3 regions of the Streptomyces sp. NPDC048479 genome follow, and region 2 is predicted to be linked to each of the others. Evidence: riboswitches for the same ligand, from Rfam matches in the RefSeq annotation. Region 2 holds a riboswitch; each other region holds the start of a gene.
The links. A riboswitch is a leader RNA that binds a small molecule or an ion and turns the genes downstream of it on or off. The one in region 2 is predicted to bind cyclic di-AMP.
Positions count from the first base shown of each region.

Region 1: linked by a shared signal. The riboswitch ahead of AB0D12_RS08950 (NlpC/P60 family protein) and the one ahead of AB0D12_RS16790 (transglycosylase family protein) in region 2 are both predicted to bind cyclic di-AMP.
Region 3: linked by a shared signal. The riboswitch ahead of AB0D12_RS20770 (M23 family metallopeptidase) and the one ahead of AB0D12_RS16790 (transglycosylase family protein) in region 2 are both predicted to bind cyclic di-AMP.

Region 1 covers NZ_JBEZKA010000004.1:288,413-298,550, forward strand. The annotation lists gene AB0D12_RS08940 (NlpC/P60 family protein) at 1-782, opposite strand, end outside; gene AB0D12_RS08945 (hypothetical protein) at 1,116-1,469, shown strand; gene AB0D12_RS08950 (NlpC/P60 family protein) at 1,617-2,801, opposite strand; cyclic di-AMP (ydaO/yuaA leader) riboswitch at 2,804-2,967, opposite strand; gene pcrA (DNA helicase PcrA) at 3,278-5,716, shown strand; gene AB0D12_RS08960 (M23 family metallopeptidase) at 5,793-7,427, opposite strand; gene AB0D12_RS08965 (alpha/beta fold hydrolase) at 7,676-8,536, opposite strand; gene AB0D12_RS08970 (cobalamin B12-binding domain-containing protein) at 8,918-9,331, shown strand; gene AB0D12_RS08975 (DUF5691 domain-containing protein) at 9,584-10,138, opposite strand, start outside.
Region 2 covers NZ_JBEZKA010000009.1:165,107-175,244, reverse strand. The annotation lists gene AB0D12_RS16825 (ABC transporter permease) at 1-771, shown strand, start outside; gene AB0D12_RS16820 (cyclopropane-fatty-acyl-phospholipid synthase family protein) at 869-2,170, opposite strand; gene AB0D12_RS16815 (NAD(P)/FAD-dependent oxidoreductase) at 2,455-3,867, opposite strand; gene AB0D12_RS16810 (Ppx/GppA phosphatase family protein) at 4,226-5,140, opposite strand; gene AB0D12_RS16805 (DUF501 domain-containing protein) at 5,137-5,742, opposite strand; gene AB0D12_RS16800 (septum formation initiator family protein) at 5,767-6,240, opposite strand; gene eno (phosphopyruvate hydratase) at 6,380-7,666, opposite strand; gene AB0D12_RS16790 (transglycosylase family protein) at 7,992-8,675, opposite strand; cyclic di-AMP (ydaO/yuaA leader) riboswitch at 8,679-8,860, opposite strand; gene AB0D12_RS16785 (transglycosylase family protein) at 9,127-10,038, opposite strand.
Region 3 covers NZ_JBEZKA010000012.1:215,491-225,628, reverse strand. The annotation lists gene lhgO (L-2-hydroxyglutarate oxidase) at 1-1,027, shown strand, start outside; gene trmB (tRNA (guanosine(46)-N7)-methyltransferase TrmB) at 1,206-2,012, shown strand; gene AB0D12_RS20780 (PrsW family intramembrane metalloprotease) at 2,072-3,406, shown strand; gene AB0D12_RS20775 (aldo/keto reductase) at 3,403-4,356, opposite strand; gene AB0D12_RS20770 (M23 family metallopeptidase) at 4,454-5,527, opposite strand; cyclic di-AMP (ydaO/yuaA leader) riboswitch at 5,539-5,694, opposite strand; gene AB0D12_RS20765 (PP2C family protein-serine/threonine phosphatase) at 5,910-7,076, opposite strand; tRNA gene AB0D12_RS20760 (tRNA-Met) at 7,271-7,344, opposite strand; gene AB0D12_RS20755 (hypothetical protein) at 7,531-8,793, opposite strand; gene AB0D12_RS20750 (sigma-70 family RNA polymerase sigma factor) at 9,133-10,138, opposite strand, start outside.

The DNA of each region.
Region 1 (10,138 bases), on a different contig from region 2:
CATACATAGGGCTTGCCGAGTGCTCCGTACGCGTACGCGACGGCATGCGCGGCACGGGAATTGGGGGCCCGGAGCGAGCCGCGCGGGACGGCGGAGCGGTCGGCGCGGGCATCCGCCGCTCCGCCCGTACCGCCGTAGGCGGAGTTGTACGCCGCGCGCTGCTCGGCGGTCATCCGGGTCAGCAGACGCTCGGCGGCGGCGAGCTTCTCCCGGACGGTGGACTTGTGCTTCGCCAACTCGGTCTGCCGGGCCTCCAGAGCTCTCATCCGCTCGTCGGCCCGCGCCTTCAACCGTGCGATCTCCACCAGTTGTTGGTGTACGCCGGTGATCGCGTCCGCGTGCCGCTCGCCGACCCGCTCGGCGAGCGCGGCGCGCTCCAGATACTGGTCGGGGTCGGAAGTGAGCGCGAGCTGCAGGCCGGGGTCGATACCGCCGGCGCGGTACTGGGCGGTGGCGATCGAACCGAGCGCGTTCCGTGAGGTGTTGAGCCGCTCGGTCCGGCGCCCGGCCTCGTCGCGCAGCGCGTCCAGTGACTCGCGCGCCCTGCCGGTCTGCTCCTTGGCCTCGTTGTACTTCTCGGTGGCGGCCTCCGCCTCCTGGTACAGCTTGTCGACCTTGGCCTTGATCTGTGCGGGGCTGAGGCGGGGCTCGGCGTGCCCGGCGCCTTCGAATGCGGTGGCGGTCGCTGCACCGGCGAGCGCGAGAGTGGCGGCGGTACGGGCGGCGGGCCCGGTGAGCGGATGCTGCTTCGGTTTCCGGTGCGCTGCCACGAGGGCGTCCACGTCCTTCCGTTCCCTGCCGGTCCGAGGCAGAGTCCGACGGCGGACCGCACAGGGGGAGCGGCCCGCCGCCGGATCTCTCGGCGGTGGTGACTGACGGCCGCCCGGGAGCTCGGCGGCGGTGGGGAGTCGGTCACCTGAGGGAGGACGCTAAACCTGGGGGTCACGGGAAAGAGGCGTAAGGACCGATGTTGGCCAAAGGTGGACATGAGGGTGCGCCTTGTGAGAGCCCTGCCCAGGGTGCCGGACCGCATTTCCGTACCGGAGTGACCGATGAGGCGAACGAGGCCCACCTGCCCGGAGAGCGGTGGTATGGGGGCGGTTAGGCTCCGCCTCATGGACGTACTCATCAATGTCTTCGTCGCCCTGCACATCATCGGCATCGCGTCGCTGCTCGGCGGCTTCCTCACTCAGATGAAGGCGATAGGCGTGGGAGAGGCACGCTTCATTCCGGCGATGCTGCACGGCGCGCTGACGATGCTGGTCACGGGCGTGGTGCTGGTGGGCCTGAACCAGGCGGACGACCAGGCGGTGAACAACCTCAAGATCGGCATCAAGCTGGCGGTGCTGATCGTGATCCTGGGCCTGGTGTATGTGAAGCGGGACGAGGAGAAGGTGGAGAAGGCGCTGTTCGGGGCGGTGGGCGGACTGACGGTGGCGAACATCTTCATCGCCACGCTCTGGACGTGAGAACGCCGCTCCCGATGTGAGAGCGGCGTTCTCCGTACGTGGCACGTCTTCCGTACGTGGTCCTCCGTACGTGGCCTTCCGTGCTGGGAACGCCCGGGCGCGGTCGGGTCCGGGCGTTCCACTTGTTCCGCTGTGCCGGTTGTTCCGCTATGCCGGACGCACGCTGCCGTAGATCGGCATGTAGTAGATCGACTCCTCGCGGACGTTCGCGCCGGGCTTGGGCGCGTGGATCATCTTGCCGTCGCCGATGTAGATGCCGACGTGGCTGATGTCGTCGTAGAAGAAGACCAGGTCGCCCGGGAGCAGATCCTTTGTCGCGATCCGCTTGCCGACCTTCACCTGGTCCCAGGTGGTGCGCGGCAGATCCACGCCGGCCGCCTTCCAGGCGGCCTGGGTCAGTCCCGAGCAGTCGTACGAGCTCGGGCCCGTGGCGCCCCAGACGTACGGCTTGCCCATCTGCGAGCGGGCGAACGAGAGGACCTTGTCGGCCTTGGCCGCGTACGCACCGTCGCTGGTGCCTGTGCCTGTGCCTGTACCCGTGCCGCTGTCGCCGCCCGGCTGCTGCGCCTGCTCCCGGCGCTTGCGCTCCGCCTCCGCGTCGGCGCGGGCCTTCGCTTCCTCCTTGGCCTTGGCCTCGGCCTTGCGGCGCGCCACTTCCTCCTTCTCGCGCTCGATCGCCGCGAGCCGCGCCTTCTCCTCGGCGGTCAGCTTCGACAGCAGCGAACGCGCCTCGCTCAGCTTCGCCTGGACTTCCTGCTTGCTGGTGCGCAGCGCCTTCTGGGAGTCCGTGAGCGACTCGAGGCTCTTCGTCGCCTCCGCGCGCTGCTTGGCGGCTGCGGCTCGCTGGGTCTCGTAGTCGTCGATGACAGTGCGCTGACGGTCGGTCATCCGGTCCATCAGCTGTGTCTGGTCGAAGTACGCCTGCGGGCTGTCCGCGAGCAGCAGGGCGGCGGTCGGGGTGACCGCGCCCGTGCGGTACTGCGCGGCCGCGTAGTTGCCGAGCGTGCGCCGGGACTCGTTCAGCTTGTCCGTGCGCTTCGCGGCATCGTCGAGCAGCTGGTCGACCTCGCGCCGCTTCTCATCGGTGGATTCCTTGGCCTTGTTGTACTTTTCGGTCGCGGTGCCGGCCTGCCGGTACAGATCGTCGACCTTCTTCTGCACCTCTTCGACGGAGGGCTTCGGCTCGGTGGGCGCGGCGTTGGCGCTCTGCGTGGACAGCAGGGTGACGGAGGCGAGGGCAGCCGTCGTGAACCCGACGGCGGGGGAGTTGGCGCGTAGTCCTGCCATTCCGGTACGGGTACGCGGTTTGCGATGCGACGCCAAGGCCGGCATCTCCTTCTTCCGTGGACCGCCTACCGGGTTAGCTGTCGGGTTCGGGCGGAACGGAAGGTCGCCCTACGGACCGAGGGGGAACGGTCCGATTCACCCCAGGTTGTGCATGGTGGGTCCCCGGTTCCGAACTCCCGTGAAGAGAGCTCGAATTCGGCGCAGGCCGCCCGATTCGGCGCGAGTCGCCAGGGGGGTACGGGCCGCCTGATCGAGCACGCTAGCCAACTCGTGTGGTTGCTGTGAAGGTTGATGTTCGATATGTCCGATACATTTTCGTGACCTTCCCGGCTGAGTGAGGAGTCGCTCACGGGCCGACGCCGCGCGACAGCGCAGCGGAGCGGCCTGATCGCGCAGCGTCGTCGGGCTCCTCGTCGGTCTCGTCGCCCGAGTCGCTGCCCGAGTCGTGCCGGAGCCGCTCTCGGAGTCGTATCGCAATGCGGCCGCGGGCTGTCAGTGCGGCGGCCTAGACTCGTAGAGCGATGAGCAGCCTCTTTGACGACAGCTTCCTGGCGGACCTCCAGCCCAGCGCGGAGCAGCACCCGCCACCGCCCGAGGACTCGGCCCCGGAGGAGATCCCGGACGATCTCTTCCAGGGCGCATTTGACGTGCCTCCGGCCCGGGACCCGTACTACCGCGACGGCGCCCCGCGTACCGTCGTGGACCCCGCCGCCCTGCTCGAGGGGCTGAACGAGCAGCAGCGTGCCGCCGTGGTGCACACCGGGTCGCCGCTGCTCATCGTGGCCGGCGCCGGGTCCGGCAAGACCCGGGTGCTGACCCACCGGATCGCGCATCTGCTGGGGACCCGCAGCGTGCACCCCGGCCAGATACTGGCGATCACCTTCACCAACAAGGCCGCCGGCGAGATGAAGGAGCGCGTCGAGCAGCTCGTCGGGCCGCGCGCCAACGCCATGTGGGTCATGACCTTCCACAGCGCGTGCGTCCGCATCCTGCGCCGGGAGTCCAAGAAGCTCGGCTTCACCTCGTCGTTCTCGATCTACGACGCCGCCGACTCCAAGCGACTGATGGCACTGGTCTGCCGCGATCTGGACCTCGACCCCAAGAAGTTCCCGCCGAAGTCCTTCAGCGCGAAGATCTCGAATCTGAAGAACGAGCTGATCGACGAGGAGACCTTCGCCGACCAGGCCGTCGACGGTTTCGAGAAGACGCTCGCCGAGGCCTACCGCATGTACCAGGCGAGGCTGCGCGAGGCCAATGCCCTGGACTTCGACGACATCATCATGACCACCGTCCACCTCCTCCAGGCGTTCCCGGACGTCGCCGAACACTACCAGCGGCGCTTCCGGCACGTCCTGGTGGACGAGTACCAGGACACCAACCACGCTCAGTACACGCTCGTACGCGAGCTGGTGGGGACGGGCCACGAGGACCTGCCGCCGGCCGAGCTCTGCGTGGTCGGCGACGCGGACCAGTCGATTTACGCCTTCCGCGGCGCGACCATCCGTAACATCCTCCAGTTCGAGGAGGACTACCCGGACGCGACGACGATCCTGCTCGAGCAGAACTACCGCTCGACGCAGACGATCCTCTCCGCCGCCAACGCCGTCATCGAGCGGAACGAAAGCCGCCGGCCCAAGAACCTCTGGACCAACGCCGGCGCCGGCGCGCAGATCACGGGCTATGTCGCGGACACCGAGCACGACGAGGCGCAGTTCGTTGCCGACGAGATCGACCGGCTGACGGACGCGGGCGACGCGAAGGCAGGCGACGTCGCCGTCTTCTACCGTACGAACGCCCAGTCCCGTGTCTTCGAAGAGATCTTCATCCGGGTCGGGCTGCCGTACAAGGTCGTCGGCGGAGTGCGCTTCTACGAGCGCAAGGAGGTCCGGGACGTCCTCGCGTATCTGCGAGTCCTCGCCAACCCCGAGGACAATGTCCCGCTGCGCCGGATCCTCAATGTCCCCAAGCGGGGTATCGGCGACCGCGCGGAGGCGATGATCGACGCGCTCGCGCTGCGCGAGAAGATCACTTTCCCGCAGGCGCTGCGCCGTGTGGACGAGGCGTACGGCATGGCGGCCCGCTCCGCCAACGCCGTGAAGCGCTTCAACGTGCTCATGGAGGAGCTGCGCACCGTCGTCGACTCGGGCGCGGGGCCGGCGGTGGTGCTGGAGGCCGTCCTCGAGCGGACCGGATATCTCGCCGAGCTGCAGGCGTCCACCGACCCGCAGGACGAGACCCGTATCGAGAACCTTCAGGAACTGGCCGCCGTGGCGCTCGAGTTCGAGCAGGAGCGCGGCGAGGAGGACGGTGCGGGCACGCTCGCCGAGTTCTTGGAGAAGGTGGCGCTCGTCGCCGACTCCGACCAGATCCCGGACGAGGACGCGGACGGATCCGGTGTCATCACGCTGATGACGCTGCACACCGCCAAGGGCCTGGAATTCCCTGTGGTGTTCCTGACCGGCATGGAGGACGGCGTCTTCCCGCATATGCGTGCCCTCGGTCAGGCGAAGGAGCTGGAGGAGGAGCGGCGGCTGGCGTACGTCGGCATCACGCGCGCCCGCGAGCGCCTCTATCTGACGCGGTCGTCGATGCGCAGTGCGTGGGGTCAGCCCTCGTACAACCCGCCGTCGCGGTTCCTGGAGGAGATCCCGGGCCGCCACCTGGAGTGGAAGCGGACGGGCCCGATGGCCGCGCCCGCCGGTCCGACGTCCGGCATCGCCTCGTCGCTGTCGTCGTCGCGCTCACGGTCGGGCGGCGGTGCTTCGGGGTTCGCCACGCGACGTACGAGCGACAAGCCGGTGATCGCGCTGGTCGTCGGCGACAGGGTCACGCACGACCAGTTCGGTCTGGGGACCGTGGTGGAGGTGACGGGGTCGGGGGCGGACGCACAGGCGACGATCGATTTCGGGGACAAGCCGAAGCGGCTGCTGCTGCGGTACGCGCCGGTCGAGAAGCTGTAGCGGGCTTCGTCGCTTCGTCGTTGCGTCGCTTCGGCGGGTCGTCGCTGCGGCGGGTTGTCGTTACGTCGCTTGGTCGTTACGTCGGGTCGAGGCCGTGGCTGCGAAGCCACGGCAGCGGGTCGATCGCCGAGCCGCCGCCTGGCCGGACCTCGAAGTGGAGGTGCGGTCCGGTGGAGTTGCCGGAGTTGCCCGAGTACGCGATGACGTCACCGGCCTTGATCGAACCGGAGCGGATCTTGGTGCTGCTGAGGTGGCAGTACCAGGTCTCGGTGCCGTCGGGCGCGGTCACGATGGCCATGTTGCCGTAGGCGCTGTTCCACTGCGTACGGACGGTCCCGTCGGTCGCGGCCATCACCTCGGTGCCGTACGACACCGGGAAGTCGATGCCGGTGTGCACGGACATCCAGTTGACGCCGGCCTGGCCGTAGTACGCGCTCAGGCCCTGCTGTTTCACCGGCAGTACGAACTTGGGGCGCATGGCCTCGCGGCGCTTGGCCTCTTCCTCGCGCTTTTTCTTCTCCGCCGCCTGGCGCGCCTTGAGGTCGAGGCGTTCCTGGGTGCGCGACGCGCGGTCGCCGAAGTCGCGGGCGTCGGCGCTGAGAGCGGCGAGCTGCGTGTCCATCTTGTTGTTGGCGGCGACGGTTTTGACGGAGGCCGGATCGGCGGCCGCCAGGTTGGTCGTGTCGTCCTTGGTGTTGCTGCCGCTTTCGGCGAGGCCACCGACGGAGGCGGCGGCGATACCGGCGACGCCCATCACACAGGCGGAGGGTACGGCGACGGTGAGGAGCGCCGAGCGCTTGGCGGGGGTACGGCGGCGGCCTCGGCTTCCGCCGGAACGGCGGACGGGGCGGGGTGTGACGGGGGTGACGGGGGTGAGGGCTGACGGCTCGAACTCGGCCTCGTGGTCGTGGTCGAGTTCCGAGTCGAGTTCGGAGTCGTGGTCGAGTTCGGCTGCGGGCCCGGCTTCGCTGTCGGACTCCGCCTCGAACTCGGTGTCGGTGTCGAAGTCCGGCTGAGGCTCCGGCTGGAAGTGGGCCTCGGTCTGGAAGTCCGGCTGGTGCTCGGTCGTGTACTCGGCCGGGTTCTCGTAGCCGGTCTCGTACCCGGTGTCGACCGTGAACTCGGGCGCGGGGCTGAACTCCTGCTCCGGCGTGAACTGTCGCGGTACGAAGGCCTCCGCGCCCGTGTTCCAGGCGGTGGCGTCGTATGCGCCGGTGTCGAAGGCGGGCGCCGCCCACTGGCCGGTCGTGTCGTAGGCAAAGGTGGCCGCGGCGGTCTCGTACTGACCGGTCTGCGCGGTCTGGTCCCAGGCGCTGGCGTCCCACTGGCCTGTGGTGTCGTACTGACCCGTCGTGTCGTACTGACCCGTGTTGCTGTACTGACCGGTGTTGTACTGACCGGTGGTGTCGTGCAGGCCGGTCGTGTCCCATTGGCCCGTGTTGTCCCACTGGCCTGTGGTGTCGTACTGACCTGTCGCGTCGTACTGCGGGAATTGCTGCGTCTGCTGAGGCTGTTGGGCCTGCTGCGTGGCGTAGACGTCGTAACCGGGAGTCTGGTGAGACCCGGTGTCCCATTGGCTGCTGTCGTACTGACCGCTGTGGTTCGCCTCGTGGCTGCCCGGAAGGGCGCCGAAGAGGGGGTCGGCGTCGTAGCCGTCAGTGGAGTACCCGTCGTGTCCGACGTACCCGGCGTGGGCGTGCTGGTCGTTCACCAACTTCTCTCTCGCCTCGGCAGCAGGACCTGGGTTCCGGGGCCCGGGAGAGCGGGGAGCCCCAGAGGGAAAGCAGTGGCGCGACTGTACCCGGCGGTATGCGACGGCGACAATCTTCCGCAGGTTTTAGGCAATCAGGAAACGGGCATTCGGCCGTGTTTCGGGGAACTGTGGGCACAGCTTTGGCCCTACGTTCGAAATGTGTTCGACGTACGGTTGCCTGGTCGGACGCTGAATCGGGCGCCGAATCAGGCGACCGAGACGGCTCCCGAGGTGCCTGCCTCCGACTCGCTCGATTCGAGCGCCTGGCGGATGCCGGTCGCGACGGCGGAGTGGACCGGCAGGGCGAGATGTCCGATTCCGCTTACGCGCACGTTCTGCGCGATGAGGTCCGGATGGTCGATGCAGGCCGTCTCGACCGGGACCATTATCTGGTCGAGGTCACTCCAGAAGCTGACGAAACGGGTACGGCATCCGGGTGCGGGCGCGCGCAGCTCCTCGATCACGGCGGATCCCGGACGCATCTGGCGAACTATGGGATGTGCGCTCGCGAGCGGGGCGACGGCGGTGCCCGAGTGCGGGGTGCCGAGCGTGACCAGGGTGCGTACCCGCTGGTCGCCGCCGAGGCGCTGTACGTAGTAGCGGGCGATCAGGCCGCCGAGGCTGTGCCCGACGATGTCGACCTCGCGATGCCCCGTACGTGCGCAGATCTCCTCTATGTGCCGGCCGAGCAGATCGGCGGCGGCGCGGATGTCGCAGGTCAGAGGGGAGTAGTTGAGGCACTCGAGATGGTGCCAGCCGTGCCGGGCGAGGGAGCGGCGGAGCAGGACGAAGACGGAGCGGTTGTCGACGAAACCGTGGAGCAGGACGGCGGGCGGGTGTGAGGGGCCCGCGGTGGTCGGCAGGGCCGCGGCCTGGGGCGGCAGCTCGGCGTTCCTCGGTCCGGGGTGGTCGGGGGTGCGGCGCTCCGGGGTGAGGCCGGAAGGGTAGAGGAGCAGATGCCCGGCGAGGATCGCCAGCTCGAGGGCGGTGGCCCGCAGCAGCGCGGCCGAGATTCGTAGGTGTCGCACGGGGCGCAGACACAGTGGAAAGAAGGGCAGGACCTTCATGGCCGACCTCCCGAACGGCACGCCGGAGACGGCTCTGTCCCCCGTTGTGCCCTCATGGGGCGCCGCTCAGGCTCTTGTACGGCTCTGTGCCCGTGCCGGGCCGGTGTCGAAGGGGTCGCAGCACCGCGCCGTGCGGCTGACGGCGCGGTGCTGCGACGACCCTGTAGCGGCTCCCCGTGCGACCGTTCCCGCTGCGGCTTGTGTGCCGCGTGATGCGGGTACGACGCATAGCGAACATGTCCCACGTGTGATTTCCCCCTCCCTATCCACCGTGAAACGGCGGGTTGCGGGATGCTGGAGATAACGTTCGTTCACTTTCCCGGACCTTGGTCGGTGCGGGACCCGTGCCCGTGGCGGCGCAGTCGGTATGTGGAGGCAGTGATGGGTGTGACTGGTCCGATCCGCGTGGTGGTGGCCAAGCCGGGTCTCGACGGCCACGATCGCGGGGCCAAGGTGATCGCGCGGGCGCTTCGCGACGCGGGTATGGAGGTCATCTACACCGGGCTCCACCAGACCCCTGAGCAGATCGTGGACACGGCGATTCAGGAGGACGCCGACGCGATCGGCCTGTCCATCCTGTCCGGGGCGCACAACACGCTGTTCGCGAAGGTGATCGAGCTGTTGAAGGAGCGCGAGGCGGAGGACATCAAGGTGTTCGGCGGCGGCATCATCCCGGAGGCGGACATTGCTCCGCTGAAGGAGAAGGGCGTCGCGGAGATCTTCACGCCGGGAGCGACGACGGCGTCGATCGTCGACTGGGTCAACGCAAACGTCCGCCAGCCTGCGGGGGCGTGACGCCTCCGGCGGGGGGCGGGTTGCCTCCGGCGGGGTGCGGGGTCTTGTTGCCCGGGCCCGGGGCGCGGGTTGCCTCCGGCCGGGCGCGGGTGCTTGTTGCCCGGGCTGCGGGGTGCCGGGTTCTTGTCGGGTGCGGGATCCGGTGCCCCTCCGGGCTCGACTCCTCGGGGTCGGCGGCGTACAGGCTCTTGGTGCGTGACCCCGGGGGCAAAAAGGCCCGCATCCCGAGCGTGCCCGCCCCCCGCCCGTCCCCTACCCCGCCGGGCCCCGGAGCTCCGCCGTCATCGTCGCTCGCAGCCGCAGCGTCGAGACCAGGCGCTGGAACGCCTCCGACCAGTAACCACCCGCGCCCGGTGACGCGCCCTCCGGCTCGTCAGGCGTGGCCGTGAGTATCTCCAGGCGGCTCGCCTCCTCCGGGGCCAGGCAGCGTTCCGCCAGGCCCATCACCCCGCTGAAGCTCCAGGGATAGCTCCCCGCGTCCCGCGCGATGTCGAGCGCGTCGACCACCGAACGGCCCAGCGGCTCCGACCATGGCACCCCGCAGACCCCCAGCAGCTGGAACGCCTCCGACAGGCCGTGTGCCGCGATGAACTCCGCCACCCAGCCCGCCCGTTCACCCGCCGGCAGCGTCGCGAGCAGCTTCGCCCGCTCGGCGAGTGACGTCGTGCCGGGGCCGGTCTCCGGCGGGGTGCCCGGCGCGCCGAGGAGGGCCCGGGACCACTCCGCGTTCCGCTGCCGTACCGCCGCCCGGCACCAGGCCGCGTGCAGCTCGTCGCCCCAGTCGTCGGCGACGGGCAGCGCGACGAG
Region 2 (10,138 bases):
TCCCTGGCCACCCTCGGCAAGGGCCAGATCGCGGTCGCCGAGAAGACCGCCAAGTCCAACGGCTGGAAGCCCGGTGACTCGCTGTCGGTGAAGTTCGGCGACGACCAGGACGGCGGCAAGGCCGAGACGAAGAACCTGACGGTCGGCGCGGTCTACACCGACAACGAGTTCCTCTCGCCTGTGCTGGTGTCCACGGACATCGTCGCTCCGTACGAGGCGAAGCCGTACATCCCCGAGGTCTGGGTGAAGATGGACGGCGGCCCGACCAAGGCCAACGAGCAGGCTTTGGTGGACGCGCTGGGTAACAGCCCGGCGATGAGCGTCATGGACCAGCAGGACATCCGGAACAAGTTCGGCGGCATGATCAACACCCTGCTGAACATCATGTACGGACTGCTGGCGATGGCCCTGATCATTGCGGTCCTCGGCGTCATCAACACCCTCGCGATGTCCGTCTTCGAGCGACAGCAGGAGATCGGCATGCTGCGGGCGATCGGCCTGGACCGCCGCAAGGTCAAGCGCATGATCCGCCTGGAGGCGGTGGTGATCTCGGTCTTCGGCGCGGTGATCGGTGTCGGGCTCGGGTCCTTCCTGGCCTGGGCGATCGGCGAGACGATCAGGAAGCAGATCCCCGGGTACGCGCTGGTCATGCCGTGGGACCGGATCGGGATCTTCCTGCTGCTCGCCGGTGTGGTCGGGGTACTGGCCGCGCTGTGGCCGGCGCGCAGTGCCGCGAAGCTGAACATGCTGACGGCGATCAAGACCGAGTAGGTCCTGTACGCCGCAAGGGCCCCGCGACCTGTGCAGGTCGCGGGGCCCTTGCGCTTGCGCCCGGATCGCCCGGAACGTCAGTCGGCCCCAGGCCGACTCACCCGGCCCGATTCCATTCGCGCGTACGCAGCGGCAGCCCGGATGTCCCGCTCTCCGGCGACTTCACGGCCAGGATCTGGTTGACCCCGATCCTGTTGCGCTCGAAGGAGAGCGCGCAGGCAGCCATGTAGAGCCGCCAGACACGGGCGCGGCCAGGAGTGCTGAGCCGCACCGCCTTGCGCCAGTTCGCCTCCAGGTTGGCGACCCACTGGCGCAGTGTGAGTGCGTAGTGCTCGCGGATCGACTCGACGTCACGGACCTCGAAGCCGGCTTCCTCGAGCGTGCCGACGGTACGGCCGAGCGGGGCGAGCTCACCGTCCGGGAAGACGTACCGGTCGATGAACTCGTCCACCTGGTAGGCGGATTCGTCCTTCTCGGGGCGGCGGGCGATCTGGTGGTTGAGCAGCCGGCCGCCGGGCCTGAGGAGCGAGAAGAGCTGTTCGGCGTACTCGTGGTAGCGGAGCTCGCCGACGTGTTCGGCCATGCCGATGGAGGAAATGGCGTCGTACGGACCGTCCCTGACGTCCCGGTAGTCCTGAACGCGGATCTCGATCCGGTCGGTGAGGCCCTCTTCGGCGATGCGCTTGCGGGCGAAGGCGGCCTGCTCACGGGAGAGAGTGACGCCGATGACCTGGACGCCGTACTCGCGGGCGGCATGGATGGCCATGGCGCCCCAGCCGCAGCCGACGTCGAGCAGCCGGTTCCCCTCCTTCAGGTCGAGCTTGCGGCAGATGAGGTCGAGCTTGTCGCGCTGGGCGTCTTCGAGACTGCTGTCCTCGTCCTCCCAGTACGCGCACGAGTAGACCATCGACGGCCCGAGCACCAGCGCGTAGAAGTCGTTGCCTACGTCGTAGTGGTGGCTGATGGCCCGCTTGTCGCGGAGCTTGGTGTGCAGCGACCCCAAGCGCCGCCGGACTTCCTCGGGGGGCGGGGCGGGCGGTGGCAGCATCCCGCCGATCTTCAGCAGCCCGCGGGCGGCGGCGCGCATGCGCGGATCGCGGAGGGGGTGGACGCTGTCCGTGGACTCGTCGCCGCGCTCCCAGAGGAGCCCGGCGAGCAGGCCGAGCGCGGTGTACAGATCGCCGTCGACATCGATCTCCCCGGCCACCCAGGCCCGGACCAGCCCGAGCTCCCCGGGCCGCCACAACAGTCGGCGCAGCGCGCGCCGGTGCCGAATGACGAGAACGGGACCGCCCGGCGGCCCGGCCTCGCTGCCGTCCCAGGCCCGGATACGGACCGGGAGCGGGTCTCCGAGCAACTCCTCGGCAAGAGTGGTCAGCCGCAGTGCGGCGTCGGCCATGGCGCACACCTCCGTGACGGTGGATCCCAGAAATGCTGCGCACCACGCGCGCTGGGCTGCGCGGTGCACTCCAGGGAACAATCCGACCACCCTGCGTGCTTCCCGACATCACGCAATGCCCGAGCAAAATACCTGCATGTCACACGTACCCGTCCGGGCGACGGGAACGGGCGCGTGCGGCTGCGCCGTTGACGGAAGAAATGTCCCGCGCACGGCCGAAGGGGCCGCCCGCACCACGGATGGCGGGCGACCCCTTCGGGGTAGGACAAGCTGTGCTGCTGCGGCTAGGAGGCCTTGGCCTTCTCTGCTTCCGTCTTCTTCGCTTCGGCCTTCTCCGCTTCCGGCTTCGGAGCGGCCGCCGGAGCCGGCTTCGCCGCCTCGTAGAACTCCTCGCGCGGCGACTCCATCGCGCCGAGCGAGACGACCTCACGCTTCAGGAACATCGCCAGCGTCCAGTCCGCGAAGACACGGATCTTGCGGTTCCAGGTCGGCATCGCCATACCGTGGTAGCCACGGTGCATGTACCAGGCGAGCCGGCCCTTGAGCTTGATCTTCACCTTGCCCATGACGATCATCGCGACGCCCTTGTGCATGCCGAGACCGGCCACCGCACCCTTGTTGGCGTGGCTGTACTCCTTCTGCGGGAAGCCCCGCATACCGGAGATGACGTTGTCGCCGAGGAGCCGCGCCTGACGCAGCGCGTGCTGGGCGTTCGGCGGGCACCAGGCGTTCTCCACGCCGGCCTTGCGGGCCGCGACGTCCGGGACCTGGGCGTTGTCGCCGGCGGCCCAGATGTAGTCGGTGCCCTGGACCTGCAGCGTCGTCGTGGTGTCGACGTGGCCGCGCGGGCCCAGCGGCAGGCCGTAGCGGGCCAGCGCCGGGTTCGGCTTCACACCGGCCGTCCACACGATGGTGCTGGAGTCGACCTCGAGGCCGTTCTTCAGCACCACGTGGCCGTCCACGCAGGAGTCCATCGACGTCGAGAGGTAGATCTCGATGCCGCGGCCCTCGAGGTGTTCCTTGCCGTACTTGCCCAGCTTCGGACCGACCTCGGGAAGGATCTTGTCGGCCGCGTCGACCAGGACGAAGCGCATGTCCTCGCGCTTGACGTTCGTGTAGTACTTGGCCGCGTCGCGCGCCAGGTCCTCCACCTCGCCGATGGTCTCGGCGCCGGCGAAGCCGCCGCCCACGAAGACGAAGGTGAGCGCCTTGCGGCGGACGTCCTCATCGGTCGTCGAGTCGGCCTTGTCGAGCTGCTCGAGTACGTGGTTGCGCAGGCCGATGGCCTCTTCGATGCCCTTCATACCGATGCCCTGCTCGGCGAGGCCGGGGATCGGGAAGGTGCGGGAGATCGCGCCGAGCGCGACGACCAGGTAGTCGAAGGGCACCTCGTACGCCTCGCCGACGAGCGGCGAGATCGTGGCGACCTTGCGGTCCTGATCAATGGTGGTGACCCGACCGGTGAGCACCTCGGCCTTGGGCAGGACGCGTCGCAGCGGGACGACGACGTGCCTCGGCGAGATGCTGCCGGCGGCAGCTTCGGGGAGGAAGGGCTGGTACGTCATGTACGAGCGCGGGTCCACGACCGTGACGGTCGCTTCCGCGTAACGCATCTTCTTCAGAATGCGTCGAGCTGCGTACAGGCCTACGTACCCACCGCCTACAACGAGGATCCTGGGACGCTCCGTGGTGCTCATGCCATCGAGTATCCACCCCCCTCGGAGGGGGTGCTCGTGAGCCCCTTCACAAGCTCCCGACCCACCTCTGCTACACTGCGCCGCCCACGTGACCCAGGTCATGGCGGCGGAGGGGAACCACGGTGTAAAGGCAAACGCTGTTCGCCCCCCGTGAGCTGGTCCCTAAGGGGCCGCCCGGCGGTGGACCACTGTCCTGATCAACGCTCCCGCAACATGCCTGTATCCGTCCGGAATGCACGCACCCGGGACGGACGGGTGGGCCGCGGGGGGCTTTCGACCCCCCGCAGCGCCCAACAAGGACGTTTTCCTTGTGAAGAACTTCACGAAGTTCGTCGCGCCGCAGTCGCGAGACCGGTCTCTAGGCGATGGACCAGGCGATCCCGTCGAGGATGTCGTGCTCGCTGACGACCACTTCGCGCGCGCCGATCCGCTCCATGATCTCCCTCAGCACCAGCGCCCCGGCGCCGATGACATCCACCCGCCCCGGGTGCATGACCCGGTACGCGGCGCGCTGCTCGTGCGTGGAGTCCAGCAGCGTGTCGCTGATCCTCACCACCTGCTCGTAAGGGATCCGGGCGTGGTGGATCTTCGCCGAGTCGTATGCGTCGAGGCCGAGCGCGATCCCCGCGACCGTCGTCACCGATCCGGCGAGACCGACCAGGGTGCGCGCCTCCCGCAGCGGGACGGTCTCCTCCGCCAGGTCGAGCGCGGCCCGGATGTCCGCGCGGATCGCGGCGACCTCGTCGGCCGCCGGCGGATCGTTGCGGATGTGACGCTCCGTGAGCCGTACGCAGCCGATGTCGACCGACCGCGCGGCCAGCACGTGCTCCTCGCCGACGACGAACTCGGTCGAGCCGCCGCCGATGTCCACGACCAGGCGCTCCTCGTGGCCCGGCAGGCCACCGGTGGCGCCGGTGAAGGAGAACTCCGCCTCCTGCTCGCCGGTGATCACCTCGGGCTCGACGCCGAGGATGTCGAGGACGCCGCGGACGAACTCGTCGCGGTTCTCGGCATCACGCGAGGCGGAGGTGGCCACGAAGCGGAGCTTCTCGGCACGGTGCTCCTTGATGACGGCGGCGTACTCGCGGCAGGCCGCGAAGGTCCGCTCCAGCGCCTCGGGCGCGAGCCGTCCGGTGCGGTCCACGTCCTGACCCAGCCGGACGATGATCATCCGCCGGTCGAGGTCGACCAGCTCGCCGGTCTCGGGGTCCGCGTCGGCGACGAGGAGGCGGATGGAGTTCGTACCGCAGTCGACGGCGGCGACCCGGGTCACTCCTTGTCCCCTTCTTCACGAGCCGCGGCTTCTTCGCGGGGCGCGGCTTCTTCGCGGGGCGCGGCTTCTTCGCGGGGCGCGGCTTCTTCACACGGCGCGACACAGGGGCCCTTGCGCCACCACTCGGGGAGCAGGGCGATCGCCTCGTCGCCCAGCGGGTTGACCCCGGGCCCGGCCGCGAGCGAGTGGCCGACCAGGACGTGCAGGCACTTCACCCGGTCGGGCATGCCGCCGGCGCTGGGGAAGCCCTCCAGCACCTCGATCGCGTCACGGCGCGCGATGTAGTCCTCGTGGGCGGCGCGGTACGCGGCGGCCAGCTCCGGGTCGGTCGCCAGGCGCTCGGTCATCTCCTTCATGACGCCGTTCGCCTCGAGCGTGCCGATCGCCGACGCGGCCCGCGGGCAGGTCAGGTAGTACAGCGTCGGGAACGGGGTGCCGTCGGGGAGCCGCGGAGCGGTCTCGACGACATCGGGCCGGCCGCACGGGCAGCGGTGCGCGATCGCGCGCAGACCGCGCGGCGGGCGGCCGAGCTGCTCCTTGAACGCGGCGATGTCCGCGTGGGTCGGCTCAGTGGGGTCGGTGGTGGGAGGGGGCGTTTCCATGCCTGCCTTGGTTCTACTCGGCTGCTACTTGCGGTCGGCGTTGTCGACGCCGTCCCAGACGTTCGAGTACCAGGGACGGTCCGCCGCGCCTTCGTCGGTACGGCGGTGCTCGGCGGCCTCGGGGTCGATCACCGTGTACCCAGTCTCTCCCGGAAGCACGAAGTGCAGGTGCTCGCGGGCCAGCCGCTCGATGTACCTGTCGTCCTGAAGGCGCGCCTTCTCGTCCCTGAGCCGCTCGACCTGCTGCTCGGCGTCGTCCATCCGGCGCCTCTGCTCGGCGATGTCGGCGCGCTGGGAGACGTACTGACGCATCGGGTACGCGAGGGCGACGACCAGCGAGCAGATCACCAGGGTCAGAAACGCCGCCCGGCCGGTGAGCCGGGAGCGGCGGTCCTGCCGGCGGCTCTGCGAACGGTAGACGCGGGCCGCGGTCTGCTCGCCGAGCACCCGCAGCCTGGTCGCGGTGGAGAACCGGTCCTGGTCCCCTTTGCGTGCCATGGTCTCACCTCCCCATTACGCGCGTACGTCCCCGGACACGGTACGGGACCGTGACCGGGGACGCTTCGCTTCGCTACGCCTTTGCCACCCATTCACTTCTCTGGATGCACAGCGCGAATGACAGGGCGTCAGCCGGTGATCAGCCCTTGAAGCGCGGGAAGGCGGAGCGGCCCGCGTACACCGCGGCGTCGTCGAGGATCTCCTCGATACGCAGCAGCTGGTTGTACTTGGCGACGCGCTCGGAGCGGGCGGGGGCGCCGGTCTTGATCTGGCCGCAGTTGGTGGCGACGGCCAGGTCGGCGATGGTGACGTCCTCGGTCTCGCCGGAGCGGTGGGACATCATGCACTTGAAGCCGCTGCGCTGGGCGAGCTCCACGGCATCCAGGGTCTCGGTCAGCGAACCGATCTGGTTCACCTTGACGAGCAGCGCGTTCGCGGCGCCGTCCTCGATGCCGCGGGCCAGGCGCTCCGGGTTGGTGACGAACAGGTCGTCGCCGACGATCTGGACCTTGGTGCCCAGCTTGTCGGTGAGGACCTTCCAGCCGGCCCAGTCGTCCTCGAAGAGCGGGTCCTCGATGGAGACGAGCGGGTAGGCCGCCACGAGCTCCTCGTAGTACTCGGTCATCTCGGCGGCCGAGCGGGACTTGCCCTCGAACTCGTACAGGCCGTCCTTGTAGAACTCGGACGCGGCGACGTCGAGCGCCAGCGCGATGTCCTTGCCCGGGGCGTAACCGGCCTGCTTGATGGCCTCGAGGATGAGGTCCAGGGCGGCGCGGTTGGAATCCAGGTTCGGCGCGAAGCCGCCCTCGTCGCCGAGGCCGGTGGAGAGGCCCTTGGTCTTCAGGACGGACTTGAGGGTGTGGTAGACCTCGGCGCCCCAGCGCAGGGCCTCGGAGAAGGACTCGGCGCCGATCGGCGCGATCATGAACTCCTGGATGTCCACGTTGGAGTCGGCGTGCGAGCCGCCGTTCAGGATGTTCATCATCGGAACGGGCAGCAGGTGCGCGTTCGGGCCGCCGAGGTAGCGGAAGAGCGGCAGGTCGGAGGCCTCGGAGGCGGCGTGCGCGACGGCGAGGGAGACGCCGAGGATGGCGTTGGCACCGAGGGAGGACTTGTCCGGAGTGGCGTCCAGGTCGAACATCGCCTGGTCGATCAGGCGCTGCTCGGTGGCGTCGTAGCCGACGAGCTCCGGGCCGATCTGCTCGATGACGGCGAGGACGGCCTTCTCGACGCCCTTGCCCTGGTAGCGGTTCTGGTCACCGTCGCGGAGCTCAAGAGCCTCGAACGCACCGGTGGAGGCGCCGGACGGAACAGCAGCACGGCCCGTGCTGCCGTCGTCGAGGCCAACCTCGACCTCGACCGTGGGGTTGCCTCGGGAGTCCAGGATTTCCCGGGCTACGACGACGTCGATGGACGGCACGAGCATCTCCTTCTGGGATGTGACGCGAGAAGTGCAGGGTCTCTTGGCCTTGCGACATGAGCCTAACCGGCTCCACGGCATCGGCCAGCCGTTGCCCGCCCGCTGGGACGAAAAACGCCCCGAAGACTCGCGGCGCAGGACAAACAGCACGTGAACTACCTGCGGGTAACGCCACGAGGGCCCGGCAAGGACCGGTAACGACGGGTACCGACCGGGACAGACAGCGCCCCGGCCCAGCGCGTACGGGGGGAGACGCGCCGGACCGGGGGCTGGGACCCGGCCCAGCGCGTACGGGGGGGAGACGCGCCGGACCGGAGTCTGGGACCCGGGGTCAGCTCAGGTGGAGCTGCTGGCCCGGGAAGATCACATCGGAGTCCTTGACGATGTCCTTGTTGAGGTCGAACAGCTTCTGCCAGCCGCCCTTGACCTTCTTGGCCTCGGCGATCGTGCCGAGGGTGTCGCCGGCCTTGACCTTGTACTCGCCGTCGCCCTTCTTGAAGCCCTTGGCGGCGGGCGCGGACTTCGCCGGGGCGGCGGGGCGCTCGGAGCGCGTCGTGGGGGCCTCGGCGCGCTTCGGGGCGGGCTTCGGGGCGGGCTGCGCCTGCTGCGTGGTGCCGGAGCCACCGTTGTAGGCGGCGTTGGACAGGCCGACGCCGCAGTTCGGCCAGGCACCCTTGCCCTGCCCGGCCAGGACCTTCTCGGCGACCGCTATCTGCTGGGACTTGGAGGCCTGGTCGGCGGAGGAGGCGTACGCCGTGCCGCCGTACGCGGCCCAGGTGGAGGCCGAGAACTGCAGGCCGCCGTAGAAGCCGTTGCCGGTGTTGATGGACCAGTTGCCACCGGCCTCGCACTGGGCGACCTTGTCCCACTCGGAGGCGGTCGCGGCGGAGGCGGAGGTGGCGCCCATCAGCGGGGCGGCGACGACGGCACCGGTGACACCGGCGAACGCGGCGATACGGGCAGTCCGATCAAGAACGGTCGGGCGGCGGTGCTTGTTCTTGCTGGAAAACAGCATGGAACATCTCCTCACCGACGCCTACGAGGTGAGCTGTCGGGTTCGGGCCAAGTGAGTTGCCCGGCCGCGCGTCCTGCGCGCAGCTTCACCCCAAGCCGGTCCGTCGGCCGTTGCGTACTGCTCTCAACGGCCGGGCCCGGCGCTTACCTTGGGTCCCCCGCTCCTGCCTTCGGCGCTCTGTGCGAACGACTACTCCCCCCGACCGGCGGCAGGATTCGGCGTGACGGTCAGTGGTGCCCGCGGTGGCGAGCGGTTCAGACCGTAGACACAGCTCTCCCCGATGTCCAAAGACGAACATCGGGGAGAAATCGCCCATTTCGCTGCTCAGGGAACTCTCGTTTCCGCAGGTGAGAAGCGGAACAACCGGACCCGAGGGGCGAGATATGCCAGTTGGGACAAAGAGACCCATGTCTCAGTTGAACAAACTCGGACATACATCGGCGAACTGCCGCTACTTCACGTCCAGATCGAGGCTCTGGCCAGGGAGGATGAGATCCGGATCGGCGCCGACCGTCTCGCGGTTCGCCTCGTAGATCGCGGACCAGCCACCGGTCAGCTTCTGCTCGTCGGCGATGGCCCACAGGCTGTCGCCGGGGCGGACGGTGTACTCGCCGGGCAGGGCGTCCGCTTTGCCGTCGCTGCCGGTCTTGTCGACCTCGTCACGTGTCGCACCGTCACCTCGCGAGGCATGGCGGGCATCTTCGCGCGGATTGTCCGTATTGCCCGGCTCGGCCTCCTCCGGGGCGCCACGGTGCTTGCCGGTGCCGCTGTCGGCGCCGGCGTCCTGCCCCGCACCCGGCTTCGCCGACCCGGACGGCCGGGTCGACGCCTTGGGGCTCGCCGGCGCGGAGGAGTCCGCGGACGGCTCGGCGGACGGCTCGGCGGATCCGGAGGTCCCGGCGGAGGGCTCCGCGGACGCGGCCGGCGGCGCGGGGGTGCTCTGCCCCGGCGACGGCATGGCGCCCGGGTCGACACCGGTCGCGGCGCCGTCGTTCGTCAGCCCCGACAACAGCGAACAGGTGGCCCACGCCTGGGGACCCTGCGCGTCGAGGACCTTCTCCGCGACCGCGATCTGCTGGGAGCGGCTCGCGAGGTCGGCGGTGGGCGCATACGCCGTACCGCCGAAGTCCTGCCAGGTCTCCTGCGAGAGCTGCAGACCGCCGTAGAACCCGTTGCCGAGGTCTGCGCTCCACATGCCGCCGCTCTCGCACTCCGCGACGCGGTCCCACGTGGAGGCGTCGGCGGCGGAGGCCGATCCGGCGCCGAGCAGCGGGATGGCGATGGCCGATCCAGTCACCCCTGCCGCGACGACGATGGCCGGAGCCTGGCGGGGTCGGCGGTGTCGTCCGTTCCCGGAGCGCATGCGGTTGCCTTTCGCGTGACTACAGACGTGACTACAGCCATGTCCGCGGATCTGACCACAGGCCTGACCACAGATGTGACTGGTGGGACGACGGTGAAGG
Region 3 (10,138 bases), on a different contig from region 2:
GAAGGCGCGGTTCGCGGTGCGCGGCGCGGCGGAGATGGTGAAGTTCTGCGCGGAGTACGGCATCGAGCACAAGGTCACCGGAAAGCTGATCGTCGCGACGGGGCGGGACGAGCTGCCACGGCTGCACGCCCTGGTCCAGCGCGGCCGTGAGAACGGCATTCCGGTACGAGAGCTGGGCGCGGCGCAGATCACGGAGTACGAGCCGCAGGCGCGCGGGCTCGCGGCGATCCATGTCGGGACGACGGGGGTGTGCGACTTCGGGGCGGTGGCGGCGCAGCTCGCGGCGGCGTCCAACGCGGACATCCGGTACGACGAGCAGGTCACTGCCATCGACCGCCGCGCATGGGGCGTCGCGGTGCGCACGGCATCGGGGACGGTGGCCCGGGCGAGGGTGCTGGTGAACTGCGCGGGGCTGCAGTGCGACCGGGTCGCGCTGCTGGCGGGCGACGAGCCGGGCATGCGGATCGTCCCCTTCCGGGGTGAGTACTACGAGCTGGCCCGCCCCGATCTCGTACGCGGACTGATCTACCCGGTGCCGGACCCGGCGTTCCCTTTCCTCGGGGTCCATCTGACGCGCGGCATCGACGGTGGCGTCCATGTCGGCCCGAACGCGGTCCCGGCACTGGCCCGCGAGGGCTACAGCTGGTCGGCGGTACGACCGCTGGAACTGGCGGGGACGCTCGGCTGGCCGGGGACGTGGCGGATAGCCCGCAGGCACTGGCGGTACGGCGCGGGTGAGCTGCACCGCTCGCTGTCGAAGCGCGCGTTCGCGACGGCGGTACGGCGGCTGCTGCCGGCGGTGACGGCGGACGATCTGCGCCCGGCTGCGTCGGGCGTACGGGCGCAGGCGGTCCTGCGGGACGGCACACTGGCCGACGACTTCCTGATCCGCGAGGCGCCACGCACGGTGCATGTGCTGAACGCGCCGTCCCCGGCGGCGACGGCGTCCCTGCCCATCGGCAGAGAGGTCGCACGCAGGGCCCTGACGGCGCTGGCGGACGGCCGCTTGGTGCGTGCGGGGAGGTAACGACGGCCCCGGTCCCGCCCGCGGGGGACGGGCACCCGCACCCAGGCCCAGCCCCAGACTCCGCTCTCCAAGCTCGGCTCCCAGGCCCAGCCCCCAGGCTCAGCCCGCCAAGGCCCAGCCCCCCAGGCTCGGCTCCCGGCGAAGGTCACCCCCGCCGCCGCCGTAGAATCAAGCCACTGTGTCTGAGCTCCGAAACCCCACTTCTGACGACGCCCCCCGGCCCCCCATACGCGCCAAGGGCGAGCCCCGCTTTCCCGGTGGGCCCGCTGCCGATCCCGCCGGGTCGCATCATGAGCGGCGCATTCGCAGTTTCCAGCCACGTCGCAGCCGCGTCACCGTCGGGCAGGCCGATGCGCTGGAGCGGCTGTGGCCGATCTGGGGCATGGACATCGACGGGCACCGCGTCCTCGACCTCGACGAGATGTTCGGCGGACTGCCCGTCGTCCTCGAGATCGGGTTCGGGATGGGCGAGGCCACGGCGCAGATGGCCGCCGAGGACCCCGGCACCGGGATTCTCGCCGTCGACGTGCACACTCCCGGGCAGGGCAATCTGCTCGGTCTCGCGGAGCGGAACGGACTGTCCAACATCCGGGTCGCCAACGGTGACGCGATCATCCTGCTCAGGGAGATGCTCGCACCCCGCTCGCTCGACGGGATGCGCGTCTACTTCCCCGACCCCTGGCCGAAGAAGCGCCACCACAAGCGGAGGCTGATCCAGCCCGAATTCCTCAGCCTCGCCGCGCAGTGCCTGAAGCCCGGCGCGGTCCTCCACTGCGCGACCGACTGGGAGCCGTACGCCGAGCAGATGCTCGAGGTGCTCTCCGCGCACCCGGACTTCGAGAACACCCAGGAGGACGGCGGCTTCGCCCCCCGCCCCTCGTTCCGCCCGCTCACCCGATTCGAGGGGCAGGGCCTGGACAAGGGCCACAAGGTGCACGACCTGCTGTTCCGCCGACGGGTGGGCACCACGATTCCGGACGCGTAACCCTCAGTAGGACCCCGGGCACCATCGCCAGTGTCAGCGGCCCTCGTTAGGGTCAATGGGTGTCCGAGTCGTCCCCGCAGCACCTCCCACCGCATCCGGCGGTCCCGGCGTTCGATCAGCAGCCACTGTTCGACGCCGTGCCGGAGCGTTCCCGGTGGCGCTACAAGCCGCGCCGCGTCTCCCGGCTCTGGCACAGCAAGGCGGTCCGGGCCGGAGTGCTGATCACGTTCCTCGCCCTCTCCGGCCTGGTGATCCTCTCGCTCGTACGTGAGCAGACGGGCACCCAGGGCTTCCTGGTCGGCCTGGGCCTCGCGACGCTGCCCGTCCCGCTCCTGATGGCGGCCTTCCGCTGGCTGGACCGCGTCGAACCGGGCCCCTGGAAGAATCTGCTCTTCGCCTTCGCGTGGGGCGCCTTCGCCGCCGCCCTCGTCGCGATCATCGCGAACTCCTTCGCCACCCGCTGGATAGCCACCGCCACCGCGGATCCGGCGAGCGCCGACACCCTCGGCGCGACGGTGATTGCCCCGATCGTCGAGGAGAGCGCGAAGGCTGCTGCGGTCCTGCTCATCTTCATCTTCCGCAGACGGGACTTCACCGGAATCGTCGACGGCGTCGTCGTGGCCGGCTTCACCGCGACCGGCTTCGCCTTCACCGAGAACATCCTCTATCTGGGCAACGCCTTCGGCGAGGACCAGGAGATAGGCACCTCGGGCCTCGCCTCGATGACCGCGGCGACCTTCTTCGTACGCGTCGTGATGTCGCCGTTCGCACATCCGCTCTTCACGGTGCTGACGGGCATCGGCTTCGGGATCGCCGCGCTCGCCGCACAGCGCCAGAAGATCCGCCGCGTCGCACTGCCGCTGCTCGGTCTCGTCCTCGCCATGGGCATGCACGCCCTGTGGAACGGCGCGTCGTCGCTGTTCGGCCCGCTGGGCTTCTACGGCGTGTACGGGGCGTTCATGGTGCCGGCCTTCGGCCTGCTGACCTGGCTGGCGATCTGGACGCGGCAGCGCGAGCTGCGCACGATATCCGCCGAGCTGCCCGCGTACGCCGCGGCGGGCTGGCTCGCGGGGGACGAACCGCGCGCGCTCTCCTCGATGCGGGCACGCACGATGGCGCGCGACTTCGCGCGGCGGACCTACGGACCGGCCGCGGCGCACGCCGTATCGGAGTACGAGACGTTCGCGACCTCCCTGGCCTTTCTGCGCCACCGGGCACACCGCGGCGCGGCGGGCCCTGACTTCGTTGAGCGCGAGCAGGAGCTGCTGCACCACCTGTGGCAGCGCAAGGAGGTGGCCGCGCCCGCACTGACCTACGCGGCACGGGCGACGGGCCGGGTGTGGGTGCCACCCCCGTACCGCGACTACGGCGGCTACAACCCGTACCGCTCCTAGACGCCCCAGGCGGACGCCGCCGTCAGCTCGGCCAGCTCCTCGGCCTTCAGCTCCAGGTCTGCGACCGCCAGCAGGGCGGGCAGCTGCTCGACCGTACGGGCCGAGGCGATCGGCGCGGCGACGGTCGGCTGCGCGGCCAGCCAGGCGAGCGCGACAGTCGCGATCTCGGCACCGCGCGCCTCGGCGACCTTGTCCAGCGCGGCGAGCACGGCCACGCCCCGCTCGGTCTTCAGATGCCCGGCCGCGCCCTCGGCCCGTGGGCTCCGCACCGTCGCACCCGGCCGGTACTTGCCGGTGAGGAAGCCGGAGGCGAGCGAGTAGTACGGGACGGCGGCGAGACCGGCGCGGGCGGCCGCATCCTGGCGCTCACCCTCGTACGTCTCGCGCGAGACGAGGTTGTAGTGCGGCTGCAGCACCGAGTAGCGGGCCAGACCCTCGCGCTCCGAGAAGTCCAGGGACGCCTGGAGCCGCTCGACGCTGAGGTTGGAGGTGGCGATGGCGCGGACCTTGCCGTCCTTCACCAGCTGGTCGAGGGCGGTGATGATCTCCTCGACGGGGACGGCCGGGTCGTCGAAGTGCGTGTAGTACAGGTCGATGTAGTCGGTACGCAGCCGGCGCAGCGACTCCTCGGCCGCGGCCGCGATATTGGTGGCGGAGAGGCCCCTGTACTGGGGGTGGGCGCCGACCTTGGTGGCGACGACGACCTCGGAACGGTTGCCGCGCGCGGCAAGCCAGTTGCCGATGACGGTCTCGGACTCGCCACCCTCGTTGCCCGGCCCCCACGCGGAGTAGACGTCGGCGGTGTCGATGAAGTTGCCGCCGGCGGCCACGTACGCGTCGAGCACGGCGAAGGACTGCTTCTCGTCGGCGGTCCAGCCGAAGACATTGCCGCCGAGGCAGAGCGGAAAGACGGCCAGGCCTGAGGAGCCAAGGGTACGGAGGGAAGTCATACCTTGATCAACAGCCAGACCGGGCCGCGCTATTCCGTTCACGCCAGGACTGCCGTGAAGTGCTCACGCCAGGACTGCCGGGCACTGCGGCGCTCGATCAGACAGTGAGGCCCTTGCCCTGGAGCCAGGCCATCGGGTCGATGCCCGAACCGCCCGGGGTGTGCACCTCAAGGTGCAGATGCGGGCCCGTGACATTGCCGGTCGCGCCCACGCGGCCGATCGTCTCGCCCGTCGTCACCTTCTGACCCACGCTGACCGACATCGACGACTGGTGGCAGTACCAGACCTCCGTACCGTCCTCGAGCTCCAGGACCGTGCGGTAGCCGTACGAGCCCGACCAGCCCGCCGACTTGACGGTCCCGCCGTGCACCGCCTTGACCGGCGTGCCCGTCGGGGCGGCGAAGTCCAGGCCGGTGTGGTAGCCCGAGGACCACATGGAGCCGGCCTCGCCGAAGGTGGAGGTGATCGTGTACGCGGAGGTGGGCAGCGCGAAGTTCGCGGCCAGCTTGGCGAGCCGCTCCGCCTCCGCCTTGGCCTCCGCGGCCGCCTCGGCCGCCTCGGCCTTCTGCTTCGCGGCCTCGGCCTTCGCCTCCGCCGCCGTCTGCTGCTGCTTCGCCTCCGCCGCGGCCTTCTCGGCCGCGAGCTTCTCCGCGGCCGACTTGGCCCCGGCGTCCGCCTCGGCCCGCTGCTGATCGGCCTGCTGAAGGATGCGGGCGCGCAGGGCCTCACCGGCGCCGGCCGCGCCCGTGTCCGCCTCGGTGCCGTCGTCCGCGGCGAGGGTCATCGCCGTGAGCGGCGAGGTGTTCGCGTTCCCCGACTGCGCGTCGGCGCCGTCGGACATGAAGGCACCCACACCCGGCAGTGACGCGGCGTCGGGCAGCTTGTCCTTGATCGAGTCCGGAAGGTCCGGCAGCGATATGGAGACCGGCGGCTTGTCCTGCGCGCTGGCCATGCCGCCCGCGCCGACCGCTGCGATCACACCGACGCCGAGCACCGTGGAGCTTCGGGCGAGTCCGCCGCGCTGCTTCATGACACGGTGCCGGCCGCGCACCGGACGAACGGAGTCCTCGGTGGGGTTCCATTCCTCCCATGCCCGCTCCGCTACATCGTCGCCGAAGAAGTCGGATTGAAAGGGGGATTCGGGTGCGGGGGCAGGGCTGTTGGACGCCACGGAGGCGTACTCCTTTCCTTCCTTCTCGCCTACCGGGTTAGCTGACGGGTTCGGAGCAGGAAGGTCTCCTACGAGCGCTTCGACCGCGAACAGAGCGGCAAAAGGTACCCGATTCACCCCAATTGGTGGTTCCCCGGTTCCCTTGCGGGATTCGGCGCGTGCGCACGGTGCCGTCTCTTGCGACAGCTGGGACAACCGCGCTGCGTTATCGAACGTTAATAGACACCAGGGCGGGATTCCAAGCTGTTCCGACTATTCATTGAAGACAATGCCCTGGACTTACCGGGACACAAGCAGCCGGAGTCGGGCGACTTGATCGATGCCGGGACCGCACCGCACTTCTGACGGCGCTTCAAATGTTGTGCGGAGGGGTGTCCATCGACTACACACGGTACTGGCCCGTGTCTTCCTGCTCCCCTTCGATCACGCCTACGGTCCTGCGGCGCTCCGGCTGCCCGTCGAGCGGGCGGCTGACCGCCAGCAGCGCCATGTCGTCGTTGGGACCGCCGCCCGTATGCAGGCGTACATCGTCGACGATCGCGTCCAGCAGCTCCTCGGGGCCGGCGAAGAGCCGGCCGCCGAGCCGCTCGACGGGGTTGTAGAACGTACCGTCCGCGTTGCGCGCCTCGGTCACCCCGTCGGTGTAGAGGAGCAGCGTGGCCCCGGCCGGGAGCGGATACTCGTCCGCCAGGTCCGGCAAGGTCCCCAGATCACCCATTCCCAGCGGCAGCGCGTGCTCGGTCGGCTCCAGCTTGTCCAGGTCGCCGTCGGCGTGCAGCACCAGCGGCTCCGGATGGCCACGGTTCACCACCCGCACCACGCCCGCGCCACGCGGAATCTCGGCGAGTACGGCGGTGGTGAACCCCTCGAACACATCAAGGCTGCCCCGCCTCGTCCCCTCACGCGTGAGCGCCCGCTCCAGGCGCCCGGCGACGCCCTCGATCGATCTCTCCTGCTCTGCGGCCTCCCGGAACGCCCCGATGACCACGGCCACGGCCTCGACCGCCCCCATCCCCTTGCCCCGGACGTCGCCCACGACCAGCCGCACACCGTGCGGGGTGTCCTGCACGGCGAAGAGGTCGCCGCCGATGAACGCGTCCGCCTGCGCCGCCTCGTACCGCGCGGCGATCTGCAGCCCGCCGATCCGGTCGGCGGGCGTGGGCAGCACGGCGCGCTGCGCGGTCTCGGCGATGTCGCGGGCGGAGGCCAGGCGCCTGCCGCTGAGCCGTACCACCCGGTTGATGAAGAGCGCCAGGCCGGCGACGGTGACCACGGTGAACAGCTCGGTGTTCGCCGGGGTCAGGGTCAGGGTGCCGTTGTAGACGTGCAGACCCAGCACACTGACGACGGCGGCGATGCCGGTCAGCAAGGTGGCAAGAAAGGAGAAGAACGGCGCGGCGATCAGCGGAGCGGCGGCGAAGAGCGGAGATGCGGTGTACTCGGACGGGGTGAGGAGATCGAAGACCACGCCGGCAATGATCATCAGCGAGGGCAGCGCGAGGACAAGACGGTGAGCGCTGGCGCCGCCGTCCTGCTCTCGCTGCCCCACCAGTGATCTCCTGACCAGTCCAGCCACGGCTGCGGAAATTACCGCCCTCATCCCAGGTTGGCCGCAGCCGCGCCGGGCTGCGACTCTCGGTCGGCCAACCGGGCTATGGCGACTCTGGGGCCGGGTACGGACGGTTGGGGGCGGGTACGACAGTGGCCCGGCACTCTGATCGAGTGCCGGGCCACTGGCTGCAGTAGCGGGGACAGGATTTGAACCTGCGACCTCTGGGTTATGAGCCCAGCGAGCTACCGAGCTGCTCCACCCCGCGTCGGTGAACACAACCTTACGCCATCCGGAGCAAGATCAAATCCATTTTATGAGGCGGTCTGCTCCGAAGCCTCTCCGAAGGCTCTCCGTATGGCTGTGGCCCACGCTGCGCAGCACCCTCGCCGCCGGCCGTCCCGCGACGGACGCGGAACTGCTGAGGGTGCTGCGCAGCGGCAATGCGCGCTGTTCAGCGGCGGCGCAGGCGGAGTGCGGTGAGCGCGCCGCCGGCCGCGATCAGTACCGCGGCGGTGATCGCCGCGTACCAGGTGGAGCTGGACGATCCGGTGCTGGCGAGGGCGCCGGTGGTGGTGACGGGGTCGTTCGCGACGGCCGCCGCCGAGGTCGTGGCGGAGGCCGACGGGGTGCCGGACGGCGTCGCGGTCGGGGAGGGCGAGGCGGACGCGGTCGGGGAGGGGGTCGCGGTCGGGGAGGGGGTCGCGGTCGGCTTGCCGCTCGGGGCGGTGCCGCGCTCGGGGGCGACCGTGATCCTGCCCTGGGCCCCCAGGAACGGATGGATGTTGCCCTCGGTGAGCGACGTCGTCGCCTGCAGCGTGAGCTTGACCGGCTTCTGGATGCCCTTGAAGTCGATGACGCTCACGCGAAGGCGAGTGCGGTGCATGACGTAGCTCTTGCGGATGTCCGCCGGCTGCCACTTCTCCTCGCCCGCGAACTTCTTGACCTTGGTGTACCTGCCGTCCTCGCCGAGCTCCTCGATCACCAGCTCAGGGATCTTCCCCGCGGAGCCGGGCTCCTCGACGACCTCCAGGGTGGTCCTCAGGTCGGAGTCGAAGGTCACCCCGCCCTTGAGCTGGTGGACGATGTCGACGTTGCCCGTCGTGCCGGGCTTGATGGGAGCGTTCTCGTCGGTCTCGAGCGTCATGGAGGCGGGCCCGGTGCTGATCTTCGGGCTGGCCTCGAAGACCAGGGTGTCGTCGTTCTGGCGCTGGGTGTTCTCGGCCAGGTCGTCGGCCAGGAGCTTCAGATTGCCGTTGTTGGAGGGGTAGTTCTTGCCGAGGCCGACGGAGACCTTCCAGCTCAGCTCACCCTTGGCGGGCACCGAGAACGGGGCGTTCCTGCCCTTCTCGGCCGGGTAGAAAAAGCCCTGCGCGCCCGCGTCCTGCTGCCCGACGAACTCGTCCGTGGCCGGGGCGTTCACCGGCTGCACGTCGAAGATGAGGTGCGATGCCGCGATGGGGCTCGCGCCGTCCGTGTCGCCGACCATCCACGGCTGGAAGTCCACCGCCTTGTCCGCGGAGTTCTTCACGGTGAACGTGAAGGTCTCGCTCGCCCCGCCGCGGGTCAGCGGCCCGGACGGCGCCGGGGTGCCCAGCTCGATGGTGAGGGGCTTGCTCGAGGCCACCGGGGCGGCGTGGGCGCTGAGCGGGACAAGGGTGGTGCCGACGACGGCGGCGACGGTGAGCGCGGCGGCGGAGACGAAGCGAACGGACATGGTGGACTCCCCCCAAGGAATCGACTAGGGGCCGGACTGCCGGTGGATGGGCGACAGTCGGCCGTGCGTAAGAGCAGCGCGGCACAGCGCCGCTGCAGACGGTGAAGCGAGATGAGCGAGATGAGCGAGACAAGAGAAATGAGCGGTGAGCTCGCAGAGCGCACTGGATGAGAGTTCGCCTTCTGTCCGGCCCTGCACGGTCCCGGCTTGCGGCGATGTGCATATCTTCACCGCTCAAGATCGGCCGGGCAATCCCCGTACTGTCACCGCTTCGCAACAGCGTCCGGAAGGCGAAAATCCGCCTCTGACCTGGGAGTTGCCTCCAGTCGTCGGGTCCGGCTACGCAGGGGGCAGCAGCCGCGCGGCCCGCATCTGCAGGTAGCGCGTCTCCGGGACGCTGAGCGTGCGCTGTGCCGCCAACCGGTAGGCGGCTCGGGCGCCTTCGGCATCACCGGCCTTCTCCAGCAGGTGTGCCCGTACGGCGTCGAGCCGATGGTGCCCCGCCAACCGGTCCTCCAGCTCGGCGACTTCGGATAGCCCGGCCTCGGGGCCGTGCACCATGGCAACGGCCACGGCGCGGCCGAGCTCGGCCATCGGCTCGGGGGCGCGGCGTACGAGGATGTCGTACAGAGCGAGGATCTGCGGCCAGTCGGTGTCCTCGGCACGAGCCGCCTCGTCGTGCAGCGCCGCGATCGCCGCCTGCAGCTGGTAGGCCCCGGCCGGCCCCTCGGACAGTGCCTCCTCCACCAGCGCGCTGCCCTCGGCGATCGCCTTCCCGTCCCAACGGCTGCGGTCCTGCTCGTCGAGCGGAACCAGTTCGCCGTGCGGTCCGGTGCGGGCCGCGCTGCGCGCGTCGGTGAGCAGCATCAGCGCCAGCAGCCCGGTCACCGCCCCCTCCTGCGGCAGGAGCCGGCGTACGGCCCGGGTCAGCCGGATCGCTTCGGCGGCGAGATCAGCGCGGTGCAGATCGCTGCCGGAGGTCGCCGTATAGCCCTCGTTGAAGATCAGGTAGAGCACCTGCAGCACGGCCGCGAGCCGCTGATCGCGGTCCTCGCGCCCCGGCTGCCGGAACGGCACTCCCTTGACCTTCTGCTTGGCCCGGCTGATGCGCTGCGCCATGGTCGCCTCCGGCACAAGATGCGCACGGGCGATCTCGGCCGTGGTCAGCCCCCCGACGGCACGCAGGGTGAGCGCGACCTGCGCGGCCGGGGTGAGCGCGGGGTGACAGCACAGGAAGAGCAGGGTGAGAGTGTCGTCCTCGGACGGTGCGCGGCTCTCTCCGGGCGCAGGCGCCGTGAAGGCGTCTCGAGGCGTCAGCGCCGCGACCGTCTCCTCACGTCTGCGC